DNA from 4 places in the Parageobacillus sp. G301 genome. Region 1 is predicted to be linked to each of the others. Evidence: riboswitches for the same ligand, from Rfam matches in the RefSeq annotation. Region 1 holds a riboswitch; each other region holds the start of a gene.
What was found. Region 1 has a riboswitch for S-adenosylmethionine ahead of QSJ37_RS11505 (methionine ABC transporter ATP-binding protein). Riboswitches for the same ligand answer to the same signal wherever they lie in the genome.
Positions count from the first base shown of each region.

Region 1 (2,204 bases):
GGCTAGAGAGCATTTGTGATCACCTCCACTGCCACTTGCTGCTGGCGAATATAATCGATCGCACGGGCCACTTCCTCTTTTTCCCCATCCATATGAACAAACAGCACACCGTAGGCGCCTTGATGAGTTTGTGAAATTTTCCCTTGTAAAATATTTGCATCCACTTGAAACTGGCGCACGACATTGGCGATCAGCGGCTGCTCAGCAGCTTCCCCGACGAACGTCAATTGGATAACCGTTCCGTTCGGATATTTATCGAGCAGATGGGTAATCGTTTCTTTGGTTTCCTCTGGTTCAACAACTTGCCGCACAAATCGTTTCGTAATCTCCTGCTTTGGCTGCCGGAACACTTGCAGCACTTCTCCTTGTTCAACAATTTTTCCGTTTTCCATCACTGCAACGCGGTTGCAAATTTTACGAATCACGTGCATTTCATGGGTAATTAATACAATTGTCAATCCTAAACGCTTATTAATATCCACCAAAAGTTCCAAAATGGAATCGGTTGTCTGCGGGTCTAGCGCGGATGTCGCCTCATCGCACAATAACACTTTTGGATTGTTCGCCAAAGCGCGCGCGATGCCGACGCGCTGCTTTTGCCCGCCGCTAAGCTGTGACGGATAGGCATTTTCTCTTCCTTGCAAACCAACAAGCTGAATTAACTCGTCTACCCGTTTTTTCCGCTGTTCTTTCGGTACACCGGCAATTTCTAATGGAAACGCAATGTTTTCGCGAACCGTTCTTGACCATAATAAATTAAAATGCTGAAAAATCATTCCGATTTCCTGACGGGCCTTTCGCAATTCCTTTCCTTTAATATTAGCAATATCCCGCCCAGCGACAATAACTTTCCCTTTTGTCGGTTTTTCCAATCCATTAAGGAGACGGATTAACGAACTTTTTCCCGCCCCGCTATATCCGATGATTCCGAAAATTTCGCCTTCTTTAATTTGCAAAGAGACATTATCCACTGCTGTTACAGATCCATTGGCCGCTTCATATATTTTTGTCACGTTTTCTAATGTAATCATGCACATTTCCACCTTCCCTCATGTAAAAGACGGCTCGCCGCAAAAAGAAAACCTTTCTGCTCAAGAGAACAGAAAGGCAATGATTACCGTTCTGTCTCTTATCTCTCAAAGCAGACGCTTTGTGTGAATTGGCACCATTTCAGCGAGTACGCTGACGGTTGCCGGGCTTCATTGGGCACATCCCTCCACCTCTCTTGATAAGAGCACAAAAAGCACTTTATTCAATTAAAATCTCTCAATAATTACGAATGTGATTTTATCACTATATGTCGAATAGTGTCAATGGAAATTTTATAGTCAATTATGGAAAATGGCATGATTATCATTTCTTGTGATTATGAGACGGAAACATCAGATGTAATTCCGGTAGCGGCCGCAATTGCCTGTTCTAAATCTTCAATTAAGTCATCGACATTTTCGATGCCGACAGATAAGCGAACTAAATCTTCTGTCACTCCAGATGATTTTAGTTCTTCTTCGTTTAGCTGTTGATGTGTGGTGCTTGCCGGGTGGATAATTAAACTTTTCGCGTCGCCAACGTTGGCAACATGCGACCATAATTTTACACTGTTGATCAATTTCGCTCCTGCTTCTCTGCCGCCTTTTACGCCAAATACAACGATGGAACCAGCTCCTTTTGGCAAATATTTTTTCGCCAGTTCTTTTGCTGGATGACTGTCATGTTCTGGATAAAGCACCCACTCTATCGCTGGATGACGATCTAAATACTCGACGATTTTTCTTGTATTCGCAATATGTTCTTTCATACGTACATGCAATGTTTCAAGACCAAGCTGAATTTGAAAGGCATTAAATGGGCTAATCGCTGGACCTAAATCGCGGAGCAACTGCACGCGAGCTTTGACAATGTATGCAGCAGGCCCAAACGCCTCAGCATACACAATGTTGTGATAGCTTGGATCAGGAGTAATAAATCCTGGAAACTTCGGCGAATTCCAGTCAAAATTACCACCATCAACAATGATGCCGCCTAAGGTCGTCCCATTCCCAACAAGCCATTTTGTGGCGGAATGGATCACGATATTCGCCCCATGTTCAATTGGTCTGCACAAATAAGGAGTGGCAAATGTGTTGTCGATAATGAGCGGAATTCCCGCTTCACGAGCGATTTGCGCCACCGCTTCAATATCTAATATGTGCAAACTAGGGTTG
Region 1 is NZ_BSDB01000002.1:565,324-567,527, reverse strand. It holds gene QSJ37_RS11510 (methionine ABC transporter permease) at 1-13, opposite strand, end outside; gene QSJ37_RS11505 (methionine ABC transporter ATP-binding protein) at 3-1,031, opposite strand; SAM riboswitch class I at 1,127-1,235, opposite strand; gene QSJ37_RS11500 (O-acetylhomoserine aminocarboxypropyltransferase/cysteine synthase family protein) at 1,367-2,204, opposite strand, start outside.

Region 2 (2,204 bases), 170 kb from region 1:
GGCGAAGATCAAAGTTGTTGCGCACCACTTCAATTAAAATATCTTCAGATACTTTTCCGGTTCCGAACGTATCAATGGAAATGGAAACCGGTCTTGCAACGCCGATCGCATATGCCAACTGCACTTCACATTTATCGGCAAGTCCAGCAGCAACAATGTTTTTCGCTACATAACGCGCTGCATAGGCTGCAGAGCGGTCTACTTTTGTAGGGTCTTTACCAGAAAACGCACCGCCGCCATGGCGAGCATAACCGCCATATGTGTCAACGATAATTTTCCGTCCTGTTAAGCCAGCGTCGCCTTGAGGTCCGCCGATGACGAAACGACCTGTCGGGTTAATAAAATATTTTGTGTTTTCATCGATCAGTTCTGCTGGTACAACCGGCTTAATGACATGTTCTTTAATATCGCGCTCAATTTGTTCTTGTGTAATTTCCGGATGATGTTGCGCTGATACAACGATCGTATCGATACGCACTGGTTTTCCATTTTCATCGTATTCTACTGTTACTTGTGTTTTGCCATCTGGACGCAAATATGGCAAAATGGCTTCTTTCCGCACTTCTGACAAACGGCGTGCCAAACGATGCGCTAACGAAATCGGAAGCGGCATTAATTCTTTCGTTTCATTGCAAGCAAATCCAAACATTAACCCTTGGTCTCCAGCACCGATTGCTTCAATTTCCTCGTCAGTCATCTGACCTTCGCGGGCTTCTAACGCCTTATCGACTCCCATTGCGATATCTGGAGACTGTTCGTCAATCGATGTCAATACAGCACAAGTATCGGCATCAAAACCATATTTCGCACGAGTATAGCCAATTTCGCGAACCGTATCGCGGACGATTTTCGGGATATCTACATATGTTGATGTCGTAATTTCTCCACTTACGAGCACAAGCCCTGTTGTAACGCTCGTTTCGCATGCGACGCGAGCATTCGGGTCCTTCTCTAAAATGGCATCTAAAATGGCATCGGAAATTTGGTCACAAATTTTGTCAGGATGACCTTCCGTTACAGATTCCGAAGTAAATAAACGTCTTTTTTTTGACATTCGTCAGTTTCCTCCTCTTTTCATAATCGAACGTCTAAATATTGTATTCCTGCAAACTGCAGATGATACGGTACTCATTCCCTTTTATTATAGCTTTTATATATCTTGACACATAGACATATAAAAAAACCTTTCCTGTAATTTTGAGGAAAGGTCATTGCAATCATATTGCTCCTTTCACTCTTATCGCTCAAGGACGTTGCCTTGCCACAGGTTAGCACCATTTCACACATTTCCAGTTGTGACGGTTGCTGGGTTTCATCGGGCCTGTCCCTCCACCGGCTCGGGATAAGAGTATCCGTTCAATGAGTTATCATATCGTAATTAAATAAAGAAAGTCAACAAAATTAGACAATTTTTTTATGAACAAAAATGAGAAAAATAAAAGAAAAGAAATTGTCACAAATAGTATGGACTAATAATAAAAATGTGTTATACTATTTGAAGGAGACCATTTCAATAAAAAGGAAGGTTTTGTACATGGGAGTCGCTAATATGACAAGTAAACTTACCACATTATTACAACAGCCAAATGTGTTTCATAATTTATCGGTAGCACAGCTTGTAGAAAAAGTGTTGCAACGAAATGAAGGTCGGTTGACAGCTACCGGAGCAGTTGCGGTAACGACAGGAAAATATACAGGTCGCTCTCCAAAAGATAAATACATTGTAGAAGAAGCTTCGACGAAATCAAAAATCGATTGGGGGACGACGAACCAGCCGATTTCTGAAGAAGTTTTCGAAAACTTATACAATAAGGTAATTGACTATTTAATGAAAAAAGATGAAATATTTGTTTTTAAAGGATTTGCCGGCGCTGATCCCAAATACCGCTTACCTATCCAAGTCATTAATGAATTTGCGTGGCAAAATTTATTTGCACATCAACTATTTATTCGCCCAACAGCGGAAGAACTGCAAACACACAAAGCGGAATTCACCGTTATTTGCGCACCAAACTTTAAAGCAGATCCTGCCGTTGATGGAACAAGATCGGAAACATTTATCATTATTTCTTTTGAACGGCGGATCGTGCTAATCGGTGGCACAGAATATGCTGGCGAAATGAAAAAATCGATTTTCACTGTGATGAATTACCTGCTCCCAGAACAAGGAATTTTATCGATGCATTGTTCGGCAAACGTCGGTA
Region 2 is NZ_BSDB01000002.1:736,267-738,470, reverse strand. It holds gene metK (methionine adenosyltransferase) at 1-1,054, opposite strand, end outside; SAM riboswitch class I at 1,235-1,349, opposite strand; gene pckA (phosphoenolpyruvate carboxykinase (ATP)) at 1,535-2,204, shown strand, end outside.
Region 2: another riboswitch for S-adenosylmethionine. It lies ahead of metK (methionine adenosyltransferase); the one in region 1 lies ahead of QSJ37_RS11505 (methionine ABC transporter ATP-binding protein).

Region 3 (2,204 bases), on a different contig from region 1:
TTTGTATATCTTTATTATGGCTGCGGTTATTTTGATTAGTATCTTCGCTTCATATATGGTATATAAAAAGAAAGATATTGCAGTCTAATGAAATTAGAGGTGTTAAAATTGTATTCAGCATTTGAAAAGCAGCCTAAAGAGAAAAAAGACTTGATCATCAAAGTGGCCATCGAGGAATTTGTGAAGAATGGTTATGAAAAGACCTCTACAGATGTTATTACGAGACGGGCGGGAATTTCCAAGGGAATACTTTTTCATTATTTTAAGAGCAAGAAAAACTTATACCTTTATTTAGTGAATTATGTGAAGGACTTTCTGACGGAACTAGCAATGGAAGAAATGGAAAAAATCCAATCTGATGATTTCTTTGAAAGGATCAAAGAAATCGTCCTGTTGAAACAAAAACTAACGGTTCAGTATCTCCAAGAAACTCAGTTTATTACGGATGCCTTTACTAATCCTCCAGTGGCAGTAAAGAAGGAAATGGAAGAAATTATTAAGAAACATTACGAAGCTTATCAGGAAGATTTTTTGCTGAAGCATGTCTATATTAAAGATCTGATCCAAACGGAAAAACTTAGAGAGGATATTTCCGTGGATACCGTGATCCGCATGACCATGTTGATTGCCGAACAGCTGTCTAATAAGTATATGGCTATATACAAAAATAAGCAAATGGATGTCATGAGTGGTGTGGAGTCTTTGATAAGGGAACTGAATGAATATCTTAAGATTATTAAATATGGAATCTATAAACCAGAATAGAGTTTTTGATTTCTTTTCCCGTGGCGTTTTGCTACGGGATTTTTGCATATTATTAATGTTACACAAGTATAATTTTAAGATTTATTTAAAATTATTTAAAAATAAGACATTATCAAAGTGTATTGCACAATAGATGAATATGTTGTAATCTTTTATTTGTTTTATATAACGAAATACAACCGCTCATCTTCTTATCTAGAGAGGCGGAGGGACTGGCCCGAAGAAGTCTCGGCAGCGGACTCGTTTTCGAGTGCTGTGCCAAATCCAGCAAGCATTGTGCTTGAAAGATAAGAAGGGTTTCTTATATAGATACGTATAAGGCCTCTTCTTATGTTCAGATAAGAAGAGGCCTTTTCTCTAAGTGGAAAGCTCCTTCAAAAAAACATAAAATGAGGTGGAAAGAGTGGAGTTAAGAAAAGGCAATCTATTTGCGTTATTTCCGTTTGTGATCTTTTTAGTGTTGTTCATTGGTGCAGGCGTGGTTACAGGCGATTTTTATAAATTTCCAGTCATTGTAGCAATTTTGATTGCGGCAAGTATTTCGTTGATGATGAATCGGAAAGAGTCTTTAACGAAGAAAGTGGAAGTGTTCACAAAAGGGGCTGGAAATGCCGATGTCATGTTAATGGTCATCATTTTCTTATTAGCAGGAGCATTTTCGGAAGTAACTAAAAAAATGGGGGCTGTTGAATCAACGGTTAATTTGGCTCTTTCCGTTGTTCCGCAAAATTTATTAATAGCCGGTTTATTTGTCATTGGATGTTTTATCTCCATTTCGATGGGAACGTCCATGGGAACGATTGTAGCGTTAGCGCCGATTGGAGTCGGAATTAGTGAACAAACCGATATTTCTTTGGCATTATCTATGGCAGCTGTCATTGGCGGTGCTATGTTTGGAGATAACCTATCTTTTATCTCTGATACAACGATTGCGGCAGTTCGTACACAAAATACAAGAATGAAAGAAAAGTTTAAGGTGAACTTTTTCATTGTTTTACCAGCGGCAATCATCACCATCGTTCTTTTCTGGGCCATTACTGCTGGAGAGCAAGCGGAAATTACGAATCAATCTTTTAATTGGATGAAAATTTTACCTTACCTTGGTGTATTAATAACAGCATTAATGGGCGTTAATGTACTAGTCGTGTTAGCAGGCGGTATTTTATTAGCAGGAATCATCGGTCTTCTTGATGGAAGCTACAGTGCAATGGGCCTCATTCAAGCCATCGGTGACGGGGTCGCCGGAATGCAGGAATTGTCATTGCTTGCGATCTTAATTTCCGGTATGGTGGAAGTCATTAAACATAACGGTGGAATCGATTATTTACTTCAATTAGTAACAAGAAATGTAAAGTCAAAAAAAGGGGCACAATTCGGCATCGCGGGATTAGTGAGCTTAACAAATCTTTCAACAGCAAACAATACGATCTCCATTTTAA
Region 3 is NZ_BSDB01000001.1:797,869-800,072, reverse strand. It holds gene QSJ37_RS04120 (ABC transporter permease subunit) at 1-88, shown strand, start outside; gene QSJ37_RS04115 (TetR/AcrR family transcriptional regulator) at 88-765, shown strand; SAM riboswitch class I at 954-1,059, shown strand; gene QSJ37_RS04110 (Na+/H+ antiporter NhaC family protein) at 1,169-2,204, shown strand, end outside.
Region 3: another riboswitch for S-adenosylmethionine. It lies ahead of QSJ37_RS04110 (Na+/H+ antiporter NhaC family protein); the one in region 1 lies ahead of QSJ37_RS11505 (methionine ABC transporter ATP-binding protein).

Region 4 (2,204 bases), on a different contig from region 1:
CCGGGGCGATCGCTTCTAAGGAGTTTTTTGAAGAAACGGTGTCGTTTGCCGCAAAACACGGAATTTGCGTCGTTCATGATTTTGCTTACGGTGCGATTGGCTTTGACGGAAAAAAACCGGTCAGCTTTCTTCAAGCAGAGGGGGCAAAAGAAATTGGCGTTGAAATTTATACATTCTCCAAAACATATAATATGGCGGGCTGGCGCGTGGCGTTTGCCGTTGGAAATGAGAGCGTGATTGCGGCGATTAACTTGCTGCAAGACCATTTATATGTGAGTTTGTTTGGCGCTGTTCAAGAAGCGGCGGCAACCGCATTGCTTTCTTCGCAGCGCTGCGTGGAAGAGCTTGTCGCGCTGTATGAATCGCGGCGCAATACGCTTATTGACGCGTTGCGGCAAATTGGCTGGGATGTCGACGCCCCAAAAGGTTCATTTTTTGCGTGGCTTCCGGTGCCGAACGGATGGACATCGGAACGTTTTTCCGATTATTTGCTGGAAAAAGCGCATGTCGTTGTCGCGCCGGGAATTGGATTTGGCAAGCATGGAGAAGGATATGTGCGAGTTGGGTTATTAACAAGCGAATCCCGCCTGCAAGAAGCGGCGGAACGGATTTCGAAGCTTGGTCTTTTCTAAAATGGGTTAAAAAATGATTGACAGAGCGAAAAAATACTGTCATAATTCAAATTAAATTTTCGAGCGCGAATAGTTTGAAAAGTGAATACGATATTGCAAGCATTCTTATCAAGAGCAGGCGGAGGGACAAGCCCAATGAAGCCCGGCAACCGGCTTAACGACGGTTAAGCACGGTGCTAATTCTTGCAGCGGAAACGCTGAGAGATAAGAAGAGCGTGAATAAATAAAGCCTCTTCTTATGAAGAGGTTTTTTTGATGGATGAACAGAAAAGAGGGATGATCATGAGTCAAGTAATTGCCACATATCTTATTCACGATGAAAAAGATTTAGAGAAAAAGGCGGAAGGAATTGCGCTTGGGTTGACCGTTGGTTCGTGGACGGATTTGCCGCTTCTTGAGCAGGAACAATTGCGCAAGCATAAAGGAGTAGTTGTAAGCGTACAAGAACTCGAGGAGAACGAACGCGCCAACCGTTACTTTGGAAAACGATTGAAGAGGGGAATCGTTCGCATTGCATACCCGAGCTTAAACTTTAGCGCGGATATTCCGGCGCTTTTAACGACGGTGTTTGGCAAATTGTCGCTGGATGGAGAAGTGAGATTGCTAGATTTAACGTTTTCCGACGAATGGAAAAGACAGTTTCCTGGCCCGCGTTTTGGCATTGACGAAATCCGCAAAAAAGTGGGTGTATATGAACGTCCGCTTCTGATGAGCATTTTTAAAGGGATGATCGGCCGCGATTTAACATATTTATCCGAGCAGCTGAAACAACAAGCGCTCGGCGGGGTCGATCTCGTTAAAGACGATGAAATTTTGTTTGAAAACGAATTAACGCCGTTTGAAAAGCGAATTACGGCTGGAAAAGCGGTGTTAAACGAAGTGTACGAAAAGACAGGAAAACGGACGTTATATGCGGTGAACTTGACTGGAAAAACGTTCGAATTGAAAGAGAAAGCAAAACGCGCAGTCGAATTAGGTGCCGATGTATTGTTATTTAACGTATTTGCGTACGGTTTGGATGTGCTCCAAGGGTTGCGCGAAGATGATGAGATCACCATTCCGATCATGGCTCATCCGGCATTCAGCGGGGCGCTTACTCCATCGGAGTTTTACGGAATAAAAGCATCCTTGCTGCTTGGCAAATTGCTTCGCCTTGTTGGTGCGGATTTTGTGCTTTTTCCATCGCCATACGGAAGCGTTGCCCTTGATAAAGAAGAGGCGCTTGGCATTGCCGCAGAGTTGACGAATGATAAGGAGCCGTTTAAACGGTCGTTCCCGGTTCCGTCAGCCGGCATTCATCCAGGGCTTGTGCCATTATTGTTCCGCGATTTTGGCATAGATAGCATCGTCAATGCAGGCGGCGGCATACATGGACATCCAGACGGAGCAGCAGGTGGCGGCAGAGCATTTCGCGCTGCGATTGATGCGGCTCTTGCCGGAAAATCGCTTCATGAAGCAGCGCGCGAAAATGAGGCGTTGCGAAAGGCGATTGACTTATGGGGCGCAGTAGAGGTGACATCATGACAAAACCAATCATCTTTTGTGATTTTGATGGGACGATTACAGACAATG
Region 4 is NZ_BSDB01000001.1:1,348,363-1,350,566, reverse strand. It holds gene QSJ37_RS06855 (pyridoxal phosphate-dependent aminotransferase) at 1-632, shown strand, start outside; SAM riboswitch class I at 735-843, shown strand; gene mtnW (2,3-diketo-5-methylthiopentyl-1-phosphate enolase) at 915-2,156, shown strand; gene mtnX (2-hydroxy-3-keto-5-methylthiopentenyl-1-phosphate phosphatase) at 2,153-2,204, shown strand, end outside.
Region 4: another riboswitch for S-adenosylmethionine. It lies ahead of mtnW (2,3-diketo-5-methylthiopentyl-1-phosphate enolase); the one in region 1 lies ahead of QSJ37_RS11505 (methionine ABC transporter ATP-binding protein).